Regions from separate parts of the Exiguobacterium acetylicum genome, predicted to be linked through region 4. Evidence: riboswitches for the same ligand, from Rfam matches in the RefSeq annotation. Region 4 holds a riboswitch; each other region holds the start of a gene.

Region 1 (5,485 bases), 240 kb from region 4:
GTCTGTAAGCCTTGGACTAAGATGACGAGAATTCCAACCGTGATGATCATGACTTTCGTATCGAATCGTTGATAACCATAGGTGATCGCTAAGTCACCAAGACCACCGCCTCCAATCGCACCTGCCATCGCCGACGCCCCGATCAAGCCGACCGTCGCGATCGTTAAGTTCAGGATGAGTGAACCGAGTGCTTCCGGTAGGAGGAAGCGGAAAATTGTTTGAAACGGTGTCGCGCCCATCGCTTCTGCTGCTTCAAGAACGCCTTTATCGACTTCGAGTAAAGAACTCTCGATCAGCCGCGCCATGTACGGTGCAGCGTAAAAGACGAGCGGGACGATGGCGGCTTCTGTTCCGATCGATGTCTGGACGATCAACCGTGTCAACGGGATGATCGCAACGAGTAAGATGATGAACGGAATCGAGCGAAAAATATTGACGATACTGTTGAAGAACGTGAACAGCGGGACATTTTCAAGCAATGCGCCTTTTCGCGTGACGACAAGCAGGATCCCGAGTGGTAAGCCGATCAAGGTTGAGAATAAGAGTGAGATGGAGACCATCGTCATCGTCTGTAAGAATGCTGTCCAAATATCACTGTAGTTAACTAGCATCAGCGAGCACCTCCTCAACCGTCACCTGTGCCTGATCGATGTAGTGTAACGCTCGCTTCACTTCAGCCGGCTCACCAATCAACTCGACGAGTAAGGTGCCGAACGGCGTATCCTGCAATTCTGTGATGCTCCCGTGCAAGATATTGACATCGACGTCAAAGCGTTTTGCGACTTGCGATAAGAGCGGTTGACCGGTATGGTGTCCGAGGAAATGAATCTTATAGATCGGATTCGCATTCCGGGACTCGATCAACTGGCGAATCGATGCTGGAATCTCGTCGTGCATGACGGAGCGGACGAAGTTTTTCGCTGTCTCAGTCTGCGGGTTTGAAAAGACGTCGAAGACCATTCCTGACTCGATCAACTTTCCAGCTTCGATGACGGCGACCCGGTCGCAAATTTCACGAATGACGCCCATCTCGTGGGTGATTAAGAGAATCGTGATCCCGTACTCGGCATTGATCCGTTTTAATAACTGGAGAATATGATGTGTCGTCTGGGGGTCGAGGGCTGACGTCGCTTCGTCACATAAGAGGACGGAAGGTTGCGTCGCGAGTGCCCGGGCGATACCAACGCGCTGTTTCTGCCCACCCGACAATTGATCCGGATAATGATCCGCCTTGTCCGCGAGATCGACGAATTCGAGTAACTCCGTTACCCGGCGGCGAATCTCGTCTTTCTTGACGCCTGCGAGAACGAGTGGTTTCGCGACATTCGTAAAGACCGTGTTCGCATTCAATAGATTGAAGTGCTGAAAGATCATCCCGATCCGTTGTTTTGCTTGGCGTAATTTTTTCGGAGACAGTTGCGTTAAATCTTCCCCATCGACCGTCACCGTTCCTGACGTCGGTCGTTCTAACAGATTGACACAGCGGAGCAGTGAACTTTTTCCGGCACCGCTAAAGCCGATGACACCAAAGATTTCGCCTTTTTCGATCGTCAGGTCGACACCGTCGAGCGCTGCGATCGCCTGATCTTTCGTGACGTACGTTTTTTTGACTTGATGAAATGCGATCATTCCGTTTTCCCCCTTCATTCAACAAAAAAGGTCCCTTCTTGAGAAACAAGAAGAGACCTGGATCCGCACAGTGGCAGAATCCACTCCACTCATCTCTCAGACATCTGTCTGATGGAATTGGCACAGTGCTCATAATGAGTCTGTTGCCGAGGTTTCGTAGGGCCAGTCCCTCCACCTCTCTGGATAAGTATTGCGGTATGAAATTCGTATGTGCGTTGTTGCGTTGTTGCTTATGTCGTAAAACTAATTTTTACATTACGGGTCGGAACTTTAAAAGTCAACCAACTTTGCAAAAATAATCCATTTGGCGCATATCGATGGATGAACAAGTTATGAATTAGCTTAATGAACGGATCATGATTCGTCAAGAACGATTTGACAAGTCATTTTCGAACGTGCTACCATCGTTTCAATGATTATTCCGACAATTCCAATATGATATTTATCAAGAGTGAACGAGAGACCTGGCTCTATGACTTCACGGCAACCTGCAATCTGTAAGGTGCTCCGACCAGCAAAGCGCGGCTTTGGATGATACGGTGAAAAACTCGTGGGCGTCCAAGCAGTGACGTCGACGAGTTTTTTTCATGAATGGAGGAAAAATAGTAATGATGAACTATCCTGTACTGACTGGTGCTGAAGCGTTTTATTTTCAAGGTGGACCGATCGGCATTCTAATCTGTCATGGTTTTAATGCGACACCGCAAAGTGTCCGAGACGTCGGTGAGGCATTCGCTGCTGAAGGTTTTACCGTCTATGCCCCGCGCTTACGTGGACATGGAACGAACGTCCGCGAGTTTGAACAATCGACTGCTCGATGTTGGAAGCAAAGCCTGCAAGACGGCTATGAACGTTTACAAGAAACATGCGATCAAGTCTTCGTCATCGGTCAATCGATGGGGGCGACGCTTGCACTGTCACTCGCCGCTGACGGCATTCCGTTCGCCGGCATCATTACGATTAATGCTGCCCTTTCCGTTCCATCCTATGAAGCACTCTCGTTCGACGACGGTCCACAGTATTTACCGGAAGGGGCACCGGACATCAAGCGGTCTGCTTTCGAAATCATCTATGACCTCGTTCCGAGCCGTTGTGCGTTCGAACTCGTTCGTCTGATGGACGAGACGAAAGGACGTCTTGGATCGATCCTTCTACCGACCTTGATTCTTTACTCGGCGACGGATCACGTCGTTCCGCCATCGAGCTCAGATTATCTGCATCAACATATCGGGACGAATGATAAACGCAGCTACTGTTTACTCAACTCGTATCACGTCGCGACACTCGATTATGATCAGGATTTGATCGTTCGTGAGACGATCCGCTTCATCGAACGCTCAAGCCGGTTCTCACAGGAAACGGGATAATAAAAAAAACAGCTATTCACTTAAAAGCGAATAGCTGCTACATCAAAGGACGACCGCGATCGGTTCGTCTTTTTTTAATTTTCTTGGTGCTGCACCGACTGGAGCGGCTTCGGTTTTCCAGGCACCTCATGGCAATGGCGGCATCGTGGCTCATACGATTCTGAAGCGCCTACTAGGATGATCGGATCATCGTAGTTCGCTGGTTTTCCATCAATCAACCGTTGTGTCCGGGAAGCCGGATCCCCACACGAAAGACAGATGGCTTGCAGCTTCGTCACGAATTCTGCGCGCGCCAGTAATTCCGGCATCTTGCCGAATGGCTCTGCCCGGAAATCTTGATCAAGACCTGCACAAATGACGCGTTTTCCGTCTTGTGCGAGTGCTTCGATGACTTGTACGATCTCATCATCAAAGAATTGAACTTCATCGATTCCGACGATTTGTGTTTCTTCTGCTACTGCTGCGTAGAGATCGCGACTCGTCGCCATCGGAATCGCCACGACGGAGTTGCCGATATGAGAGACGACATGCTCTTCATGGTACCGGTCGTCGATTGCCGGCTTGAATACTTGAACGGGCAGTTTGCCGTACTGCGCCCGTCTGACACGACGAATCAACTCTTCCGATTTCCCGGAAAACATACTGCCACAAATTACTTCGATCCAGCCGTACTGATTTATTACATGCATCATCGTCCGACACCGTCCTCTAAAAATAGTCACTTTAACGAGTATAGCCCGAAACGGTATCGAGAAAAAGGGTTGACTTCCGGAAATCAAAATTCATTTTTTCTTTACCTAGAATTTTTGTCCTTTCATTCCAACCGTCCCCTATTTCCTGTACACTGAAGAAGAAGACTCTCACGAAAGAAGGTGTCCCCGATTCATCATCTCTTACATGACATCCTGCACCAATATGGTGCCCTTGGTCTCTCCGTCCTTCTCGCAGGTGGTATCGTGGGATTGCCGGTTCCTGATGAGACCCTGCTCGTCCTGTCCGGTTTTTGGATGCATCAAGGCAATCTACCACTCGTCGGTACGATTCTCGCCGCTTACGCCGGCAGTTGTATCGGGATGACGATCAGCTATTTACTCGGATTAAAACTCGGTATGCCACTATTACACCGCGTCGGACCGAAAATGCGTATCTCAGAAAAACATATTCTTTCCGCTGAAGCCGGATTTCGTCGTTACGGAAAATCGGTCCTAATCATCGGTTACTACATACCTGGTCTCCGCCAACTCTCTGCCTTTTTTGCAGGTGTCTCGAAAATGCCGTTTCGCGTGTTTGCGAGTTATGCGTATACAGGTGCGTTGATTTGGATCAGCGTGTTCTTAGGCGCTGGCTACTTTGTCGGTCGTCATCTCTCGTTCCACAAAGTCGTGGACTATATCTTGGCACATCCGGAAGTCATGCCGTATTTAATCGGGATTGCCGGTGGAATCGCCTTCTCCTTCGTCTTGAAGACGTATCTCGCGTATCGTTCACAATTCAGTCTATACAAAAACAGCCTGCTTCCATAATGGAGGCAGGCTGTTTTTTTAAGAACCGACAAGTGATTACTTGCGGCCGTATTTTTTGTTGAAGCGATCGACACGACCATCTGCCGCGTTGAACTTTTGACGACCTGTGTAGAATGGGTGCGAGTCTGAAGACACATCCACACGGATGAGTGGGTACTCGTTACCATCTTCCCAAGTGATCGTTTCGTTCGAAGAACGAGTAGAACCGCTTAAGAATTTGTACTCAGTCGTTGAATCCATAAATACTACTTTGTTGTAGTTAGGGTGAATTCCTTGTTTCATGGTTGATTTCTCTCCTTCCGCCCTGGTTCATTTGCTGAGCCAGAGTAAGTTACCTTCCTATACTAAACGATTTTTTTACGCGTCGCAATAGTTATTTTTCCGTCGTCGTTTCCTTCTTGACGGTACGCGGTTTAGCCGGTGCGCGTCGGACCGTCTTCTTCTTTTCTTTCTCGAGTTCAACGAAAAATTCTTCATTATTTTTCGTATCGCGAATCTTCCGTAGGAACGTATCGACGAACTCGTTCGACTCATTCATCGTCCGGCGAATCGTCCAAAGCGCATCGAGTTGCTCTTTTGGAAGCAAGAGTTCTTCCTTCCGTGTACCGGACTTCCGAATGTCGATCGCTGGGAAGATCCGACGCTCTGACAGCTTACGATCAAGATGCAACTCCATGTTACCCGTCCCTTTGAACTCCTCATAGATGACGTCATCCATGCGTGATCCTGTCTCAACGAGTGCTGTCGCAAGAATCGTTAAACTACCACCGTGTTCGATGTTTCGCGCTGCCCCAAAGAATCGTTTTGGCTTATGGAACGCAGCCGGGTCGATCCCCCCTGAGAGCGTCCGACCGCTTTGCGGTACCGTTAAGTTATAGGCACGTGTCAGACGCGTGATCGAATCCATCAAGATGACGACATCCTTCTTGTGTTCGACGAGTCGCATCGCCCGCTCGAGGACAAGCT
Region 2 (5,485 bases), 440 kb from region 4:
TGATACACGTATGGAATACCAGGTAACGTATGCAACATCAAACCGAGTAGTTTCGCACTCTCGACGCGGTAGCGTTCACTGCCGAAGCGCGTCACTTGTCGTGTATGATCATGGTTGTTGAGGAACTGTGAATTGACACCTAATGGATATAAGACGTCGTACCAGCGTTTTTGAATCTCCTTGAATCGTAAGAGATCCATCGCTTCCATGTCATCCGCAATCTCGAAGTGAAACAGCGTCCGGAGTTCTTTTCGGTCCTCACTGACATATAACAGTCCATCTTCTGGACCGACGAACGGAATCTCACCGACTGTAAACAAGTCTTTACCAGCGAGAACATTCGCATGCATCTCCTGCAAAAAATCATGCACGCCGGGCTGATTTCCAAGGTACGAGAGATCAAACGGATTGGCGACATCCTCAAACGACCGTTTTTTGATCAAGTTGATGACATCCATTCGGAAGCCATCGATCCCTTGAGCGATCCACCAGTTCATCATATCGTAGATCGCTTGTCTCACAGCTGGGTGCTCCCAATTTAAGTCAGGCTGTTCTTTGGCGAAGGAATGAAAATAATACTGCCCGCGTTCTTCACTCCACGTCCATGGGCTTGGCGCAAAGTACGAGCGCCAGTTGTTCGGAGGCGTCTCTTTCGTGCCATCCTGCCAGATATACCAGTCATCCTTATCGTTGATCCGCTCACATGACTGACGGAACCAGTCATGCTGGTCACTCGTATGGTTCACGACTAAATCGAGAATGACCTTTAATCCACGGGCATGAGCGGCCGTGATCAACTCCTGTAGATCTCCCATTGTTCCCGCTTTTTCCATGATCTCGTAATAATCGGCAATATCATAGCCGTTATCGACGTCTGGGGAACGATAACACGGATTCAACCACACGACATCGACACCAAGTGAAGCGATGTAATCAAGCTTGTCGATGACACCTCGTAAATCACCGATCCCATCCCCGTTCGAATCTTTAAAGCTACGCCAGTAGACTTGATAGACGACTGACTCTTTCCAGTTAGCTCGCTTCATCTTCCCACTCCTCTCCCTACTCTTTATTCCCGCTCCACTTATCTGTACCTGTTTATCCGACAATTTTTTTGAATTTCGAAAAAGTTCTTTTCTTTTGACTGAATATTCGTTATCCTTGACGACAATACCACGAAGGAGGCATTCATCCATGAAACATTTCGCTCCATCCATCGCCATTGATCGGCTTCCTGCTCCCGTCTTCGCTGAACTCGCGAACCGAATTGGTGCTGTAAAAGCAGCCGGACATGATGTCATCACACTTGGTCAAGGAACACCCGACCAGACGACGCCTGTACATATTCTCGATGCCTTAAAACAAGCCATCGACGAGCCAACGAACCTTCAATATCCACCGTTTCGTGGACATGATTTTCTAAAACAAGCCGTCGCGCGCTTTTATGCGACTGAATTCGGTGTCACGATCGATCCGGCAACGGAAGTCGCAATTCTCCTCGGCAGTAAAGCCGGCATCGTCGCCTTACCGCAGACGATCGTCAACCCTGGAGAAGGTGTCATCGTTCCGGATCCAGGATACCCGGATTACCTGTCTGGCGCAGCACTTGCTGGTGCTTACCCGATTACGCTTCCGTTGCTTGAGAAAAATAACTTCTTACCGGATTACGACTTACTTGATACGACGGACGTCGAGCGTGCCCGGATGTTGTTCCTCAACTACCCGAGTAATCCGACGGGGGCGACCGCGACGGCAGAAGCCTTCGAACAGACAGTCGCTTTCGCCGATGCCCATGATATCTGTGTCGTCCATGACTTAGCATACGGCGGCATCAGTTTCGATGGTCCGACACGGAGCTTCCTGCAGACGGAAGGGGCAAAAGACGTCGGGATCGAGCTATTCTCACTCTCAAAACGCTTTAACATGTCCGGCTTCCGGATCGCCTTTGCGATTGGTAATCCGTCCGTCATCTCAAGCATCGAAACATACCAAGAACATCTCTACGTCAGTGCCTTCACACCGATTCAGCATGCGGCGACCGTCGCTCTGACGAGTGATCAGACGTGCGTCCGCGAGTTAAGTAGCTTGTATGAAACACGACGCGATGCGTTGTTCGCAAAACTCGATGCGATTGGTTGGAGTGGTCCACGCCCAGGCGGTTCCTTCTTCGTCTGGCTTCCTGTTCCGGAAGGTTACACGTCCCAAAGCTTCACCGATCATCTACTTGACGAAGCACACGTCGCCGTGACCCCGGGATCATTCTTCGGCGAATACGGTGAAGGCTACGTCCGCATTAGTTTGATTGCTGACGTCGAACGTCTAGAAGAAGCCGTCGATCGAATCGGAACGCTCAACCTGTTCCGGACACCTGTTGCGGAATAATTCTGAAAAAACATTTGACAGATGGGAATCATTTCCGTTAAAGTAAATCCCAACAGCATAACTACTTATCGAGAGCGACCGAGGGATTAGGCCCAACGACGTCCGGCAACCACCTGTAAGGAACGGTGCCACATCCTACAGAATGATTTTCATTCTGAGAGATAAGTTACGAAATCTTACACTTTCGTCGCTTTTTTCTGGTTGCTCTGCTACTAGGAAAAAGCGACTTTTTTGTATGAGGAGATGAGCGGATGATTGAATTCAAACACATTACAAAACGGTTCGTCCGAGACCGGACCCCGATTTTTGCATTACGGGATGTCGATTTGACGATCCAAAAAGGAGAAATCTTCGGAATCATCGGTGAGTCCGGTGCCGGTAAAAGTACGTTGCTTCGCCTGATCAACGGGCTCGAGCATCCGACACAAGGAACCGTCAAGGTCGACGGTGTCTCGCTCGGCGGGATGTCAAAAGCAGATTTGCGTCAACTTCGCTTGCGGACAGGAATGATCTTTCAACATTTCCAATTGATTCAGTCGCGCAACGTCGCGGATAACATCGCTTTTGCACTCAAGGCCGCTGGCGTCAAACGTGCAGATTTCCCGGAGCGAATTCGCGAACTCGTCTCGCTCGTCGGACTTGAAGGATTTGAGACGAACTTCCCGAGTCAATTAAGCGGTGGGCAGAAACAGCGCGTCGGGATTGCCCGGGCACTCGCAAACAATCCGACCGTCTTGTTATGTGATGAAGCGACATCCGCTCTTGACCCCGTTACGACACTACAGATTCTTGAACTGCTGAAGGATTTGAATGAACGACTCGGCTTGACGATCGTCCTCATCACGCATGAGATTGATGTCGTCAAACAGATTTGCCATCGTGTCGCCGTCATGTCGCAAGGTGAAGTCGTTGAAGTCGCCTCAACCTATGACTTGTTCAGTCAAGCCAAGCATCCGGTGACGCAACATTACGTCGATACGGCACTACAAATCGAATTGCCGGAACGCATCTTGCAGGCAACTCCGGGTAAGATCATCCGCTTGCAGTTCACGGGCGAGAAGACCGGTGAGAGTACGTTATCAGAAGCGATCCGCCGTTACGATATCTCAGTTAGCATCTTGCACGGTAAGGTCGACTACATTCAAGACGTCGCCTTCGGTGTCCTGATTGTCAGCTTGACGGGATCATCCGATCAAATCGCTCCTGCCCTCGACTGGCTCGCGACGGAACTTCACGCACTCGAGGTGATTCAGGATGTGGCTTGATCGTATTCAAACGATGTTACCCGAGCTCTTGAAGGCACTCGGCGAGACGGCTTGGATGGTCGGAATTTCACTTACTTTCGCATTGGTCGTCGGGATTCCGCTCGGGATTCTCTTGTTCGTCACCGACCGCGGATTATTTTTTCAAAACCTTGCCGTCCGCCGTGTTCTTGACTTCGTCGTCAACATCGTCCGGTCCTTACCGTTCATCATCTTGCTCGTCGCCCTTATTCCATTGACGAAGTTCTTACTCGATAATACGATCGGTCCGACGGCAGCATCCGTCAGCCTTAGTGTCGCAGCGATTCCGTTTCTCGCGCGCCTTGTCGAAACATCACTCCGCGAGATTCCGCCTGGTCTGATCGAAGCAACAGAAGCATGTGGGGCGAAACCATTACGGATCATCGTCAGTGTCCTCTTACCGGAAGCACTCCCTGGCATCATTCAGGGCATCACATTAACGACGATCAGCTTAATCGGCTTCTCAGCGATGGCTGGGATCGTCGGCGGCGGTGGTGTTGGTGACCTCGCGATCCGTTTCGGTTACTATCGCTACGATAACCTCATCATGATCGTGACGATCGTCGTGCTCATCGTCATCGTTCAAAGTATTCAAGCACTTGGCAATCAACTGGCGCGAAAAACAGATAAACGCTAATCATACATACAAAGGGAGAGTGGAATCATGAAAAAACGATATGCCTTTTTAGCAACAGCCTTACTCGGCGCAGGAGTCCTCGCAGGATGTGGAGACAGCAGTGCTGATGAAAAAGACAAGACGATCAAGATTGGTGCGACGAGCGGTCCGTATAGCGACATGGTTAAACAAGCGATTCAGCCACAACTCGAGAAGAAAGGCTATAAAGTCGAAATCGTCGAGTTCAGCGATTACATCCAACCGAACATCGCCCTCGGTAGCGGGAACATCGACGCCAACTTGTTCCAACACTCGATCTACCTGAAGACGTTCTCTAAAGAAAAGAATCTCGATTTAAAAGGACTCATCACGGTTCCGACAGCACCGATGGGACTATACAGCAAGACAGCGAAGACACTTGACGACGTCAAGACAGGTGCTGAAGTCGCGACGCCGAATGATCCGACGAACCAAGCACGGGCACTGAACCTCTTGGCAGAACAAGGCTGGATTGAACTGAAGAAGGACGCTGATCCACTGACCGTTTCAGAAAAAGATATCGTCAAGAATCCGAAGAAACTCGTCATCAAACCACTTGAAGCGGCTCAACTGCCACGCGCCGTTGAAAGTGTTGATATCTCAGCCGTTCCAGGGAACTTCGCACTTGCTGCGAAATTCGACTTACTCGATGCGTTAGCGCTTGAGACGATGGACGAACAATACCGTAACCTCGTCGCTGTCCAAACGAAAGATGCGGACAAGCAAGTCGCAAAAGACTTAAAAGCAGCCGTCGAATCGGACGCTTTCAATACAGTCATCGAAAAATCATTCAAAGGTTTCAGCAAGCCTGAATGGGCAAACTGATGTAAAAAATGACCGGATTCCAAGGAGAGATCATCTCTTTGAATTCCGGTCGTTTTTGTGTTAGAACCGATACCACATCAGTTCTTCATCATGATAGGTATCATCGATTTTCAGCGCCCGCGGTTCAATCGCGTATGATTTAAAACCAAGTGATCGATACAACGCTTTAGCAGCTTCATTCGTCCGGACGACCGAGAGATGGACTTGTTCAATCACAGGATGCTGCTTTAATGTACGTAATGCCTCTTCTACGAGTTGTCGTCCGACTTGTTGTTTTCGGGCGCGTGGCGTGACGTACATCGCAAACAAATTTGCTCGATGTCGCATTTTGACCGGCTCG
Region 3 (5,485 bases), 550 kb from region 4:
GTTGTTCGATTGCATGCGCGACCTCGTCGCACCAGATCGTATCACCTGCGATATAAAGTGTCGGTTCGTCCGGATGGGTGAGGACGAGCCCAGACACACGTCCCATCCGTTCGCCGATTTCACCGACACCATGCTGTCCACCTGTTCGATGGATTTGGATATCCCCGATCGTCACACCGGAATCGAAGGAAGAGACGTTCGTGAAGCCGGCTTCTCGGATGTGCTGCGCGTCTTCTTCTTGCTGCGCATAGAGTGGCAAATGCTTGGGTAGAAGTTGTTTAGCAGCATCATCGAAATGATCGGCATGCAGATGCGTGACAAAGACAGCGTCAGGATCGAGCAGTGTATTGACATCGACCGGTAAGTCGACGAGTGGATTGGCGACGGCATTCGGTGTTTGACCGAAGGGAGGCAAGCTGCCTTTTTCGCCGAGGAACGGATCAATCAGTAAGACTTGATTGGCATACGTGACTACGAGTGTTGCATTGCGAATTTGTTGAATATCCATTAGGTTCATCCTCTCTCAATGACTCGGATTAACTATTCCCCGTCTGGCATTCAATGAATCCTATCGCAAGCGTTTCTCCATCGCCATGACGTCGACATATTCACCGTTCAACTGTCCTTGCTCCTTAAACGTTCCGACGATCCTGAATCCAGAGCGGATATAGAGTTTTTGTCCGATTTTATTGAATGGGAAGGTGAAGAGGATGAGTTTATGCATCTGATGATCACGGGCGTGTTGTTCAGCCGTTTCAAGCAAACGTGTGCCAATCCCTTGTCCACGATGAGTCCGGGTGATATAAACCGAAATCTCACCGACGGATGCGTAGACAGGACGCGGATTATACGGATCGAGGGAAATGAAGCCGAGGACACCTGTGTCATCTTCAGCGACATATCCGGCATATCGATCGGTGCGTTCTGCATACCACTGGGTCATGAAGGATAAGTCCTTTTGGTCGGTCTCAAGCGTTGCGATTCGATCTTCGATGCCTTCGTTATAGATGGCGAGAATCGCTGGTAAGTCGTGTTCCGTTACGGGACGAATATGCATGACGCTCACTTCCTCATCGCTTTTCCTTCATTATATCGGTTATGTGTCAATGTAGTGATATGTTTGTGCGATAAGAAAAGCGCTGATTTCCTTCTTATAAAGGAAATCAGCGCTTATATCGTTCTTAAGAGACCGTTGACGTCTCGTTTTCATAAATCGGAACCCAGCCGTCTGTCGTGACGAAGATTCGAACAGCAACGACTTTACGATCGTCTTGAAGCGTAAAGTAGTGGCGTGTGTTAACAGGAACGGAAATCAAATCACCAGGATTGAGTTCGATGTTATAGTAGCCGACTTCTTCGTCTTTGATCGCGAAGACGCCGTGACCGCTGACGATGAAACGTACTTCATCATCCGTATGGTGATGTTCTTTCTGGAAGTTGACGAGCAACTCATCCAGGTTCGGTGTCGTATCTGAAAGTGAGATGATATCAGCTGTCTGATACCCACGACGTTCTGATACGTCTTTGATTTCGGGAGCGAACGTATCGAGAATCGTTTGTTTGTCTGCATCCGTCAGTGTGAAGTTCTCAACGAGAGGCGCTGGAAGTTTCGAAACGTCCCATTGTTCGTAAAGAACGCCGCGTGACGCAAGGAAGTCAGCGACTTCCGTTTGATCCGTATACCGTGTGTTTGTTTCTTGGAATAAGACTGTTGCCATGAGATGATTCCTCCTTTTAATGAATGGATTGACGGCATGATTGCAACGTCAACGTGTAATTGAATAAAAACTCGAAGGCTTCGAGGTGTTTCTTTGCTTCAAAGGCGGTCGGTGCCCAGACCGTGATTCCGTGATTGCGAATCAGGACGGCACCACTGTCCGCTGTGACATGAGGTGCAAAAGCAGCGGCAAGCGTCGGGATGTCCGCATGATTCGGAATGATTGGCACCGTGACCGTCGCATCCTCTTCCCAGTGTCCGAGTGCCTTGATGATTTCTTGACCGGAAAAGGTGATACTGCCTTGATCGCCATAGAGTTCCGAAATCACATTGTTCGCAATCGTATGGACATGCAGGGAACAACCGGCGTCCGTTCGATTGAACACTTCGACATGGAGTAATGTCTCAGCGGAAGGACGCCCGGATTGCTCACCGATCAATTGACCGGTCGCATCGACATGAACGAAGTCGTCAGGAGTCGTCTGCCGTTTATCTTTTCCGCTTGCCGTCACAAGGAATTCAACCGGGACACCGGATGTCCGGATGGCGAGATTGCCACTCGTACCAGGGAACCAATCGCGCGCCGCAAGCTCTTGTTTGATGGCTCGTAATTCTTCATAGCGTCGCATGAATGTCATGTTGTCACCTCCGCTCGTGTTAAATCATGAACGATATCGTGGAACGTCTCAAACGGTGTATAGGCGATATCGTTCTCTTCACACAACGTGATCAGATAATCACGGGCATAGACACGATCCGCTTGTTTTGCGAGTTCGAAGTCCGTCACCGAGTCGCCGATGACGATGATGACGTCACCACCTTTACGTAGTGTCCGGGCAACGGACGTTTTACAACAGCCGCACCCGTTCGTACAATGGGCATCGCAGGCGTTTGGCCAATCGATATGGACGAATGGACCACTGAAATCAGCGACGTTACAGTAAATCTGTTCTTGGTCGAGGAAGGGCGCTAAGATCGGTTCGACGAAAAAGTCCATTCCACCGCTGACGATCGAAAAATCGATGCCTTGACGACGACTGTACTGCAGTAACTCCGAAAATCCGTCGCGAATGACCGCACGCTCCAACAAAAAGTCAAGATAGGCTGTTTTTCCGTCAGACGGCAGAAGTGAGAACATTTGCCCGACGCCACTCTGGATCGATAACGTCCGGTCGAGTACGCCGTGTTTCAACGGTTCGAAGTCACTCGCTGGCGCAAATGCCTGCATGAGTGCGATGATGTTATCCTGTGTCGTCACCGTCCCGTCGAAGTCACAAAGAATCCGTACGGTCATGACTTGATCCCCCAAGCGTCGAGGGCAATTCGTAATTCTTCATGACGCGATGCTGCCGTCGATAGGGATTCATTTGCGAGTGCCGCATCGAGTGCCTGACGGAAAGCAATGACGCCAGCCGCAGCACCTTGCGGATGACCATGTACGCCGCCACCGGCGTTGATGACGGAATCGATCCCGAAGTCCCGTACGAGTTGAGCGACGAGTCCAGGATGAATACCGGCTGAAGGAACCGGGAAGATCGATTTCGTCTGCCCGAGACGGGTCGCTTCGACCGCGATGCCACGAGCGACATCCTTTGGCAAAGCGACATTGCCGTAAGGAGACGGGAATAGCGTCAAGTCTGCTCCAGCAGCGCGCGGTAATGTGCCGAGTAAGACAGGAGCTGCGACTCCGTGATTCGGGCTAGCGATCAACGCACCGCTATATGCCGGATGATTGAAGATCGGAACGTTGATTTCCGGATCACTTGCCAGTTCGCGTAAGACGTCGAGTCCGTATGTGAAGGTATTCAGCAAGAAAGCAGTCGCTCCAGCATCAATCAATCGCTTGGCTTGATCCTTGAGCGTAAAGACGGGACCGCTGAGTGTGATCGCATATAACGCACGTTTACCGGTCCGTTGGAAGTGAGCATCGATGACCTCACGTCCGATCCGTGCCCGGTCAATCGTCGGTGTCAATGGATTGTCGTATAGGATCTCATCGTCTTTGACGAGATCGATCCCACCAGCGAGTTGTCCTTCGAGTTGATCACGAAGGAACGATAAATCGCGTCCGATGACTCCTTTGAAGATGCTCATTAATAATGGGCGATCTTCGACACCGATCAAGGAACGGACCCCTTCGATCCCGAACTTTGCACCTGGAAAGTCCGACGTAAATGTATCGGGTAGTAGCAATTCCGTTAATTTGATTTCACCGTCGAGTGAAAGTTTCCCGAAGACGGTCGTCAGAATCGCAGAAAAGTCGCGCGATACGTTATGTTCCGGGTAACGAATCGTGATATATCCTTTGCCATCGCGCTCTTCGGTATGTACGACTTCCCCTTTGAACGAGGCGAGTTGTTGTTGTTCGAGATGATTCAGTTCCGTCCAAGAACCGACTGTCAGACCAAGCGCGAGTTGTTCAGCGCGTTGCTCGAGTCGATCACGGGCAGTCAATTGATAAGTAGCAGTGATATAAGCCATGTCTTTCCTCCTTCAACAAAAAAATGGTCTCTCGTCAGCGACAAGAGACCATGAATGATTCGAACGTGGACTCTTATCTGTCAGCTTAGTAGCTGCAAGAATTAGCACCGTGCCAAAAGGTCGGTTGCTGCGACATCGTAGGGCTTGTCCCTCCGTCTGCTCTTGATAAGAATTGGATGAAATTGTGAAATCTAATTGCAATTTTTACATGAGAATCGTGACTTGTCAAACTATTTTTAGAAAATTTATTTTTTTGAAAATACTCTTTCTATAGATGACTTAAAAATGATGTCCGTTTCTGCTTGATTTCGATTTGACAGCGAGGAAGTTGATTGCGTAAGATTCAAATCAATATCACACACGACAACTACATACGACTCTTATCGCGAGTTGGCAGAGGGAATTGGCCCGATGACGCCGCAGCAACCGACCACTAGGCACGGTGCTACATCCAACAGACGTTTCGTCTGAGAGATAAGAGGACGCAGTGACTTTTCTGCGCCTCTTTTCGATGACGAAAAGAGGCGCTTTTTCGTGTATCACATAGGGGGAAACTGAGATGACATATAAAGCATTCACGGAACAGGACGCGATTGATCGTGTTCGGACATTAGGACTGATCGGCGATGGAGCCGTCGAAGCAGAAGAGATTGGCGACGGGAACCTCAACCTCGTCTTTCGGATTCGAGAAGGCGAACATCGCTTGATTTTAAAACAAGCATTACCATATGCGAAGGTCGTCGGGGAGAGCTGGCCGTTATCGCTCGAACGAGCGTGGATCGAGCAATCCGCACTCCGTGAATTCGCACGGCATGCCGTACCGTTCGTGCCACGTGTTTTTCATGCTAGTCATGAAGAGGCGTATACGGTCATGGAAGATCTTTCACATCTGACGATCGTTCGAAGCGGTTTACTCGCAGGTGAACAGTATCCGTTGCTTGCGGAACATATCGGTTCTTATCTCGCTCGGACGTTATTCCATACATCGGACTTTGCGCTTGGTCCGGTTGAAAAGAAACGTGTCGCCCGAACGTACTACAATCCAGACTTGTGCGACATCACGGAAAAATTAATCTTCACGGATCCGTTTCATGACGCGGAGACGAACGAGATTGAAACCGGACTCGAAGAAGAGGTGGCACGTCTATGGGCAGACGATGAGTTGAAACGCGAAGTCGCAAAACTTGAAGCGCTCTTCATCACGAAAGGAGATGCATTGCTGCACGGCGATCTACATACAGGAAGCATCTTCGCCTCGGCGACGGAAACGAAAGTCATCGACCCTGA
Region 4 (5,485 bases):
GCGCTATTTCGGAACGACCGAAAAAGCGAATCCTTACTTCTACGGCTTCACACCGGAAATCTCGGTCGATCGAAAAGGGAAAGCGACAGCAGTTAAACACTACAGCACAGGTCGTTTCTCACACGAGATGATGCAGATTCTGCCGGATCAAAAGACGGCGATTTTTGGTGATGACGGAAACAATACGATGATGTTCATGTATGTCGCGGACAAAAAGCGTGATTTCTCAAAAGGAACACTTTACGCGGCGAAGTTCAAACAAACACGCGCAACGGAAGGCGGAGCTGGTGATCTCGAATGGATCAAGCTTGGTCATGCTTCCGATAAAGAAGTCAAACGCTTGATTGATAAAGGAACGAAGTTCAGCGACATCTTCGAGACAGCCGATGCGCCAACTCCTGGCTTTAAAGCAGTCAAAACAGCTGCTAGCAAAAAAGTCGAATACTTGAAGCTCAAGCCTGGTAAGGAAAAAGAAGCGGCCTTCCTTGAATCACGCCGTTATGGTGCGTTGCTCGGTGCGACGTCAGAGTTCAACAAGATGGAAGGCATCACGGTCAACGAACAAGACAAAAAAGCCTACATCGCCTTGTCTTATGTGTCAGGCAGTACCGAAAAACAAGAGGGTGCTGTCCAAGACGACATCCAGCTTGAAAAACGCGAATCGGGTGCGACATTCGAAATCGATCTTGGTCGTGCAAAAGGTATCGACAGCCGTTACGTACCAACGAATATGCAAGCACTTGTCATTGGTGAAGATTTGAAGAAGCCGGATGCTTACGGCAACACAGCGAATCCGGATCTCGTCGCGAATCCAGATAACCTTGCCTACTCCGCGACATCCGATACACTCTTCATCGGTGAAGACAGCTCCTTGCATACGAACAACTTCGTCTGGGCCTATAATCTGAAGACGAAAAAGTTATCACGGATTCTGTCTGTTCCCGTCGGAGCGGAAGCAACTGGTCTTCGTTCACTTGATCATGTTGGTGGGTATAGCTATCTCTTGAGCAACTATCAGCACCCGGGTGAGGCACTGACAGGAAAACAAATCACCGCTGTCGATCCAAAAGCGCTCGAACAAGCGATGAAAGACGGCATCGGGATTCAAAAAACAGGTGGTGTCGGTTACCTCTCTGGTTTACCGAGCGGTCACAAATCATATACGCATCGATAAGATGCTAAAACGGATTCCCAGGCACGGGAATCCGTTTTTTCATGCGTTGTTCTTCTTTTGTTTTGCTGCCTCTTCTTCGACTCGTTGCAGCAGTCCATGAACAATTTTCTCGTTTTCCCGCTCGCCTCCAAGCGACAACAGACTCTTTCCAACAAAGTTCGCTCCCTCATTTTTTCCCGTATAGATCAACAGACAGCGATCATGGTCGATCGGTTTGAGCGTAAAGGTCATCTCGATCATGAATATTTTAGCCAGTGTGAATCCAATCGTATTTTGCTTGAAGTCCGGCTCGTTCGTATAGGCTAAATCAGTCACGATATAGGTTTCGAGTCGGTTGCCCTGCATGTACGTTTGACGATACGTCGAACCAACGACACCCGGTTTTCGTTCAATCACCTCATGCTGGACGACGTTCGGAATCAGACGTTGCAGCCGCGTGTGATCAAACAAGTGCCATGCTTCCTCAATCGGGATGTCGAGCTGTCTTTCTTCTCTCCACGTAATCATAGATCCGCCCCCTTTCTATAGAAATACCCCGTCATCCGGTCTTGTAACGTCCGGTGACAGGGCGAGAGCAGATTCTTATTTTACTGTGCTTGTTTCAAGGGCTGCACCGAGGAACTTCGCTAGTTCAAGCATACCGTAGCGTCCTGCAACTGCCTCGGCATCCGAATTATAGTTCGTATTCGTATTGACGTCATACGTATAGATCGTACCTGACGCATCCTTGATGAACTCGATGCCTGCGACCGCGATCTGGTTCGCTCGGAGGAACGCTTCGTACTTTTCAATGATTGGGTCATCGAAGCCTTCAACGATTTGGAACTTCATTGGAGTTTGCGGTGCTTCTTCTCCGACTGGGCAGAACAAGTCGTCGATCACACATGCATCCGCTGGGCAAAGCTCAAAACCTTCTGACGTATCGACTCGAACCGCGTAGACAAACTTTCCACCTACGAACTCACAACGTGTGATGTACGGTTCTGGTGCTTGAATATACTCTTGAATCAACGTGATGCCATCGACTGGTTCGTCGAATGTCGGACCGTCGAGATAAGCTTCAAGTGCTTCAATCGAGTGGAACAGCTGGACGCCGAGACCTTTCCCGGCACGGTTGTGTTTCGTGATGAACGACGAAACGCCGATCTCTTTTGCTGCTTGTACGATTTGATCACGTCCGACGGCAGCCGTCGTCTTCGGTACGCGAATCCCAGCCTTACGCAACGCCGTGTATTGATTGACTTTGCTGACTTCTAGACGAAGCGCACGTGTTCCATTAAAGACGGTTCGGTCATGCTCTTCTAACCAAGCGAGGACCCCTTCCGTCAACTCCGGCGCGTAACGATGTCCCCGAGTATGCGAAGAGGCGCTCATCCGGCTGTAAAAGACGCCTTCTGGCGGCAGTTCATCCAGCGGAACGATCCCTTCATTCAAGTGCCACTGTTCATACGGTAATTCGAGTTCTTCGAGACGTTTGATGAGATGGTCCGTCCATTCTTGGTTTTCGTGGAGAATATGAATTTTTGTCATGATTGTTGACCTACCTTTCGTTTCGCTTCGACCAGTGGCATTACGTCACGGGCAAAGCGTTCCATTTCTTCAAGTTGTGGTGAGAATTGTAACAAGAGTAACGTGACACCGACGGCTTCGAACGCTAGAATCCGTTCAGCGATTTGTTCTGGTGTCCCGATTAAATTCGGACGTAGACCACGGTTCGAGACAGAATAATCGTTCCGCTCGACCTGTTGCTCCAGTTGCGATTTACTGATGAAATCCTGATAACCGGCATAACCGGCGCTGTCTTCCTTGACGTCCGTGATGCGTTGCCACTCAAGCAGTGCTTCTTCTTCCGTATCCCGACAAATGATGTAGGCAGCAAGACCGAAGCTTTCGAGCGGCTTTTGTCCCGTCGCTTCCCGGCGTACTTTCATGTCGTTGATTTTATGGGCTACTTCTTCAACAGTGCCCCCATGCATGACATAAGCATCACAGTGTTCGACGATCGTCCGTTTCCCAGCCTCACTCTCTCCACCAGCGTAGAGCTTGATGCCTGGACGCTGGACCGGCTTCGGATGAAGTTCCGCCTGCTCGATCGTGTAGTGATGACCGGAGAAGCTATACGGTGACGCATCTGCCCATAGTCCTTTCATGACTGTGACGAACTCTTCCGTCCGAGCATAGCGTTCATCGTGTGCTGTGAAGATACCGTTGTATTGTTTGGCTTCCTCTGCCCACCACGCTGAAACGACGTTGAGCGTAAAGCGTCCACCACTCAACTGATCGATGTTTGCCGCCATCTTCGCCGTCGTCGCTGGATTATGGAACCCAGGACGAACCGCCGTCATGATCTCTAAGCGTTCTGTCGTTGCAGCAATCGCTGCTGCCGTCGTCCATGCTTCAAGACTCGGTTCCTTGATGCCTTTGATATCATTCAAATTCAATTCCGCAATCAACGTCGTCGAGAAGCCGATCCGTTCTGCTGTTTGTGCGACTTGTTTCGCATAATCGAATGTCGGTGGCATCTGTTCATCCTCGACGTTACGTAACCATCCCCCAAAAATCGGTAGCCAAAAACCATACTCCACTCCATCGTCCCCCTTATCATAAAAAAAACGCTCTTTTCGAAGTTCGAAAAGAGCGACGGTATCTTGTCCTGTCCGCTCTTATCTTCGGAAGGTATCCCTTCCTGGAAGTAGCACCTTCCGCCATGGCGGGGTTGCTGAAGTGTCTTCGGGCCAGTCCCTCGACTTCTCTAGATAAGATGTGTTGCATTCATCGTACAAAATTCACTGAACTAAAGCAACCATTAAACCGTCTTTTCCAATCGGAATTATTTAGAGCAAAAAAATCCCGACGTAATGTCGGGATCAGGAATTAATATGGTGCGACGAAATCTGATGTTGGCTCTGGTGCTTGTTCACCACGAACACGATCGTAGAATTTTGCCATTGTGACACTGAAGTATGGTCCAACCCATAAGACAGCAAGACCAAGTGTAACAATCACAAGTAATGCCCAACCAATGAATGATAGGAAGAGTAAGAATGCTTCCATTTTATGACCATCCATGAGTTGGCGTGAACGCGTGATGGCCTCGAGAATACCGACCGATGGTTCATCTCGAAGGATGTAGAACGTCAACAGGTAAGAGAACGACTTGATGATTCCTGGAATGATCAAGAGTAATGTCCATAGGAATAAGAAGACCGCTTGCACAATCGAGACGCCGATGACTTTACCGAAGATTTTATACGGTTCGAACAAATCAGCTACTTTGACTTCTTCATTGCGTGCGAACGACATCGCGACCCACGCCCAACCCGCTGCGATTGGGATCAATAAAATCGAAAGAATGATACTGACCGCACTCATCGCATTTAGATCTTCGTTAGGATCTGGTCCGATGAACGTCGGAACGCTCTGGATGATAGAAAACAGTACGAACATGAGGATGGCAAATCCCCAACGACCGCTGAGCGACTCCTTCGCTGCTTTTTTTAATTGAGATGACATGAGTAAGGTCCTCCTTGAAAAATAAGTTCTTACCTTACTTTACGGTCGAATTCTTCTAATGTTTCACTCTTTTTTCAATAATTTCCCGTCTCATTGCTGGTTGAGCCAGGCACGCTCAAGCTGTCGTTCACACGCCGTGTATAACGAGCGTCGACCGTCGAGCCGTTCCATCGCGAATGGAATACCATGCTTCTTCGCCTGCGCGATGACATGCGCACTCGCTGCGTGAGAAACGCGACTCGTTACGACGACAATCGCGTCCGTCTTTTTGGCGAGACAGGCAATCTTTTTCGCGGACTGTGCGTCCCCTGCCAGATGAATCAATTCGATCCCCGTCGGCGCAAAGAACTCACGATAGACAGCGGTCTGTTGTTCATTTCCGACAATGACGAGACGCATGCCTGTGAAGCGCGTGAAATCAAGCGGTGTCTTATCAACGAAATCCATCAATTGTCCGGGTACAGCTGTCGTCACGATCGGTTCAATCGTTCGCTCTTTTGGCATACGGACGCGACGCTGCGCTTTTTTAGCTTTCGGCACCGTTTGCCGTTTCATTTTCCGTGCATACCGATTTGACTTTTTGGTTGTCACAGGTGCCTTCACTATCGGTTGTTCTATCGCTGATGGGCGGTTGGATGATGTATTGACGATCGGCTCTTCATACGTGAACGGATGCTTCCAAGCAATCGTCAGTGTATCCTTCCGTCCCCGCCACATGACGAGATCGACGAGTTGCCCTGCTTCTAGTCGGAAGTAGCGCATGTCTTCTACCGGTACGACATAATAGAACGATCTGCC

What was found. Region 4 has a riboswitch for S-adenosylmethionine ahead of K7G97_RS16080 (LLM class flavin-dependent oxidoreductase). Riboswitches for the same ligand answer to the same signal wherever they lie in the genome.
Positions count from the first base shown of each region.
Region 1: another riboswitch for S-adenosylmethionine. It lies ahead of K7G97_RS14790 (alpha/beta hydrolase); the one in region 4 lies ahead of K7G97_RS16080 (LLM class flavin-dependent oxidoreductase).
Region 2: another riboswitch for S-adenosylmethionine. It lies ahead of K7G97_RS13885 (methionine ABC transporter ATP-binding protein); the one in region 4 lies ahead of K7G97_RS16080 (LLM class flavin-dependent oxidoreductase).
Region 3: another riboswitch for S-adenosylmethionine. It lies ahead of K7G97_RS02480 (2,3-diketo-5-methylthiopentyl-1-phosphate enolase); the one in region 4 lies ahead of K7G97_RS16080 (LLM class flavin-dependent oxidoreductase).

Region 1 covers NZ_CP082333.1:2,877,961-2,883,445, forward strand. Annotated here, with positions in the region: gene K7G97_RS14780 (methionine ABC transporter permease) at 1-611, opposite strand, end outside; gene K7G97_RS14785 (methionine ABC transporter ATP-binding protein) at 601-1,629, opposite strand; SAM riboswitch class I at 1,716-1,819, opposite strand; SAM riboswitch class I at 2,069-2,170, shown strand; gene K7G97_RS14790 (alpha/beta hydrolase) at 2,238-2,996, shown strand; gene K7G97_RS14795 (thymidine kinase) at 3,071-3,685, opposite strand; gene K7G97_RS14800 (DedA family protein) at 3,869-4,519, shown strand; gene K7G97_RS14805 (type B 50S ribosomal protein L31) at 4,556-4,801, opposite strand; gene rho (transcription termination factor Rho) at 4,893-5,485, opposite strand, start outside.
Region 2 covers NZ_CP082333.1:2,674,617-2,680,101, forward strand. Annotated here, with positions in the region: gene K7G97_RS13875 (glycoside hydrolase family 13 protein) at 1-1,046, opposite strand, end outside; gene K7G97_RS13880 (aminotransferase class I/II-fold pyridoxal phosphate-dependent enzyme) at 1,195-2,382, shown strand; SAM riboswitch class I at 2,445-2,550, shown strand; gene K7G97_RS13885 (methionine ABC transporter ATP-binding protein) at 2,634-3,647, shown strand; gene K7G97_RS13890 (methionine ABC transporter permease) at 3,637-4,302, shown strand; gene K7G97_RS13895 (MetQ/NlpA family ABC transporter substrate-binding protein) at 4,330-5,145, shown strand; gene K7G97_RS13900 (GNAT family N-acetyltransferase) at 5,206-5,485, opposite strand, start outside.
Region 3 covers NZ_CP082333.1:456,666-462,150, forward strand. Annotated here, with positions in the region: gene K7G97_RS02455 (MBL fold metallo-hydrolase) at 1-508, opposite strand, end outside; gene K7G97_RS02460 (arsinothricin resistance N-acetyltransferase ArsN1 family A) at 569-1,057, opposite strand; gene K7G97_RS02465 (1,2-dihydroxy-3-keto-5-methylthiopentene dioxygenase) at 1,182-1,718, opposite strand; gene K7G97_RS02470 (methylthioribulose 1-phosphate dehydratase) at 1,735-2,355, opposite strand; gene K7G97_RS02475 (2-hydroxy-3-keto-5-methylthiopentenyl-1-phosphate phosphatase) at 2,352-3,011, opposite strand; gene K7G97_RS02480 (2,3-diketo-5-methylthiopentyl-1-phosphate enolase) at 3,008-4,198, opposite strand; SAM riboswitch class I at 4,269-4,370, opposite strand; SAM riboswitch class I at 4,576-4,679, shown strand; gene mtnK (S-methyl-5-thioribose kinase) at 4,758-5,485, shown strand, end outside.
Region 4 covers NZ_CP082333.1:3,117,312-3,122,796, forward strand. Annotated here, with positions in the region: gene K7G97_RS16065 (PhoX family protein) at 1-1,174, shown strand, start outside; gene K7G97_RS16070 (SRPBCC family protein) at 1,214-1,681, opposite strand; gene K7G97_RS16075 (ATP-grasp domain-containing protein) at 1,757-2,704, opposite strand; gene K7G97_RS16080 (LLM class flavin-dependent oxidoreductase) at 2,701-3,759, opposite strand; SAM riboswitch class I at 3,835-3,937, opposite strand; gene K7G97_RS16085 (DUF975 family protein) at 4,049-4,687, opposite strand; gene K7G97_RS16090 (DUF2325 domain-containing protein) at 4,778-5,485, opposite strand, start outside.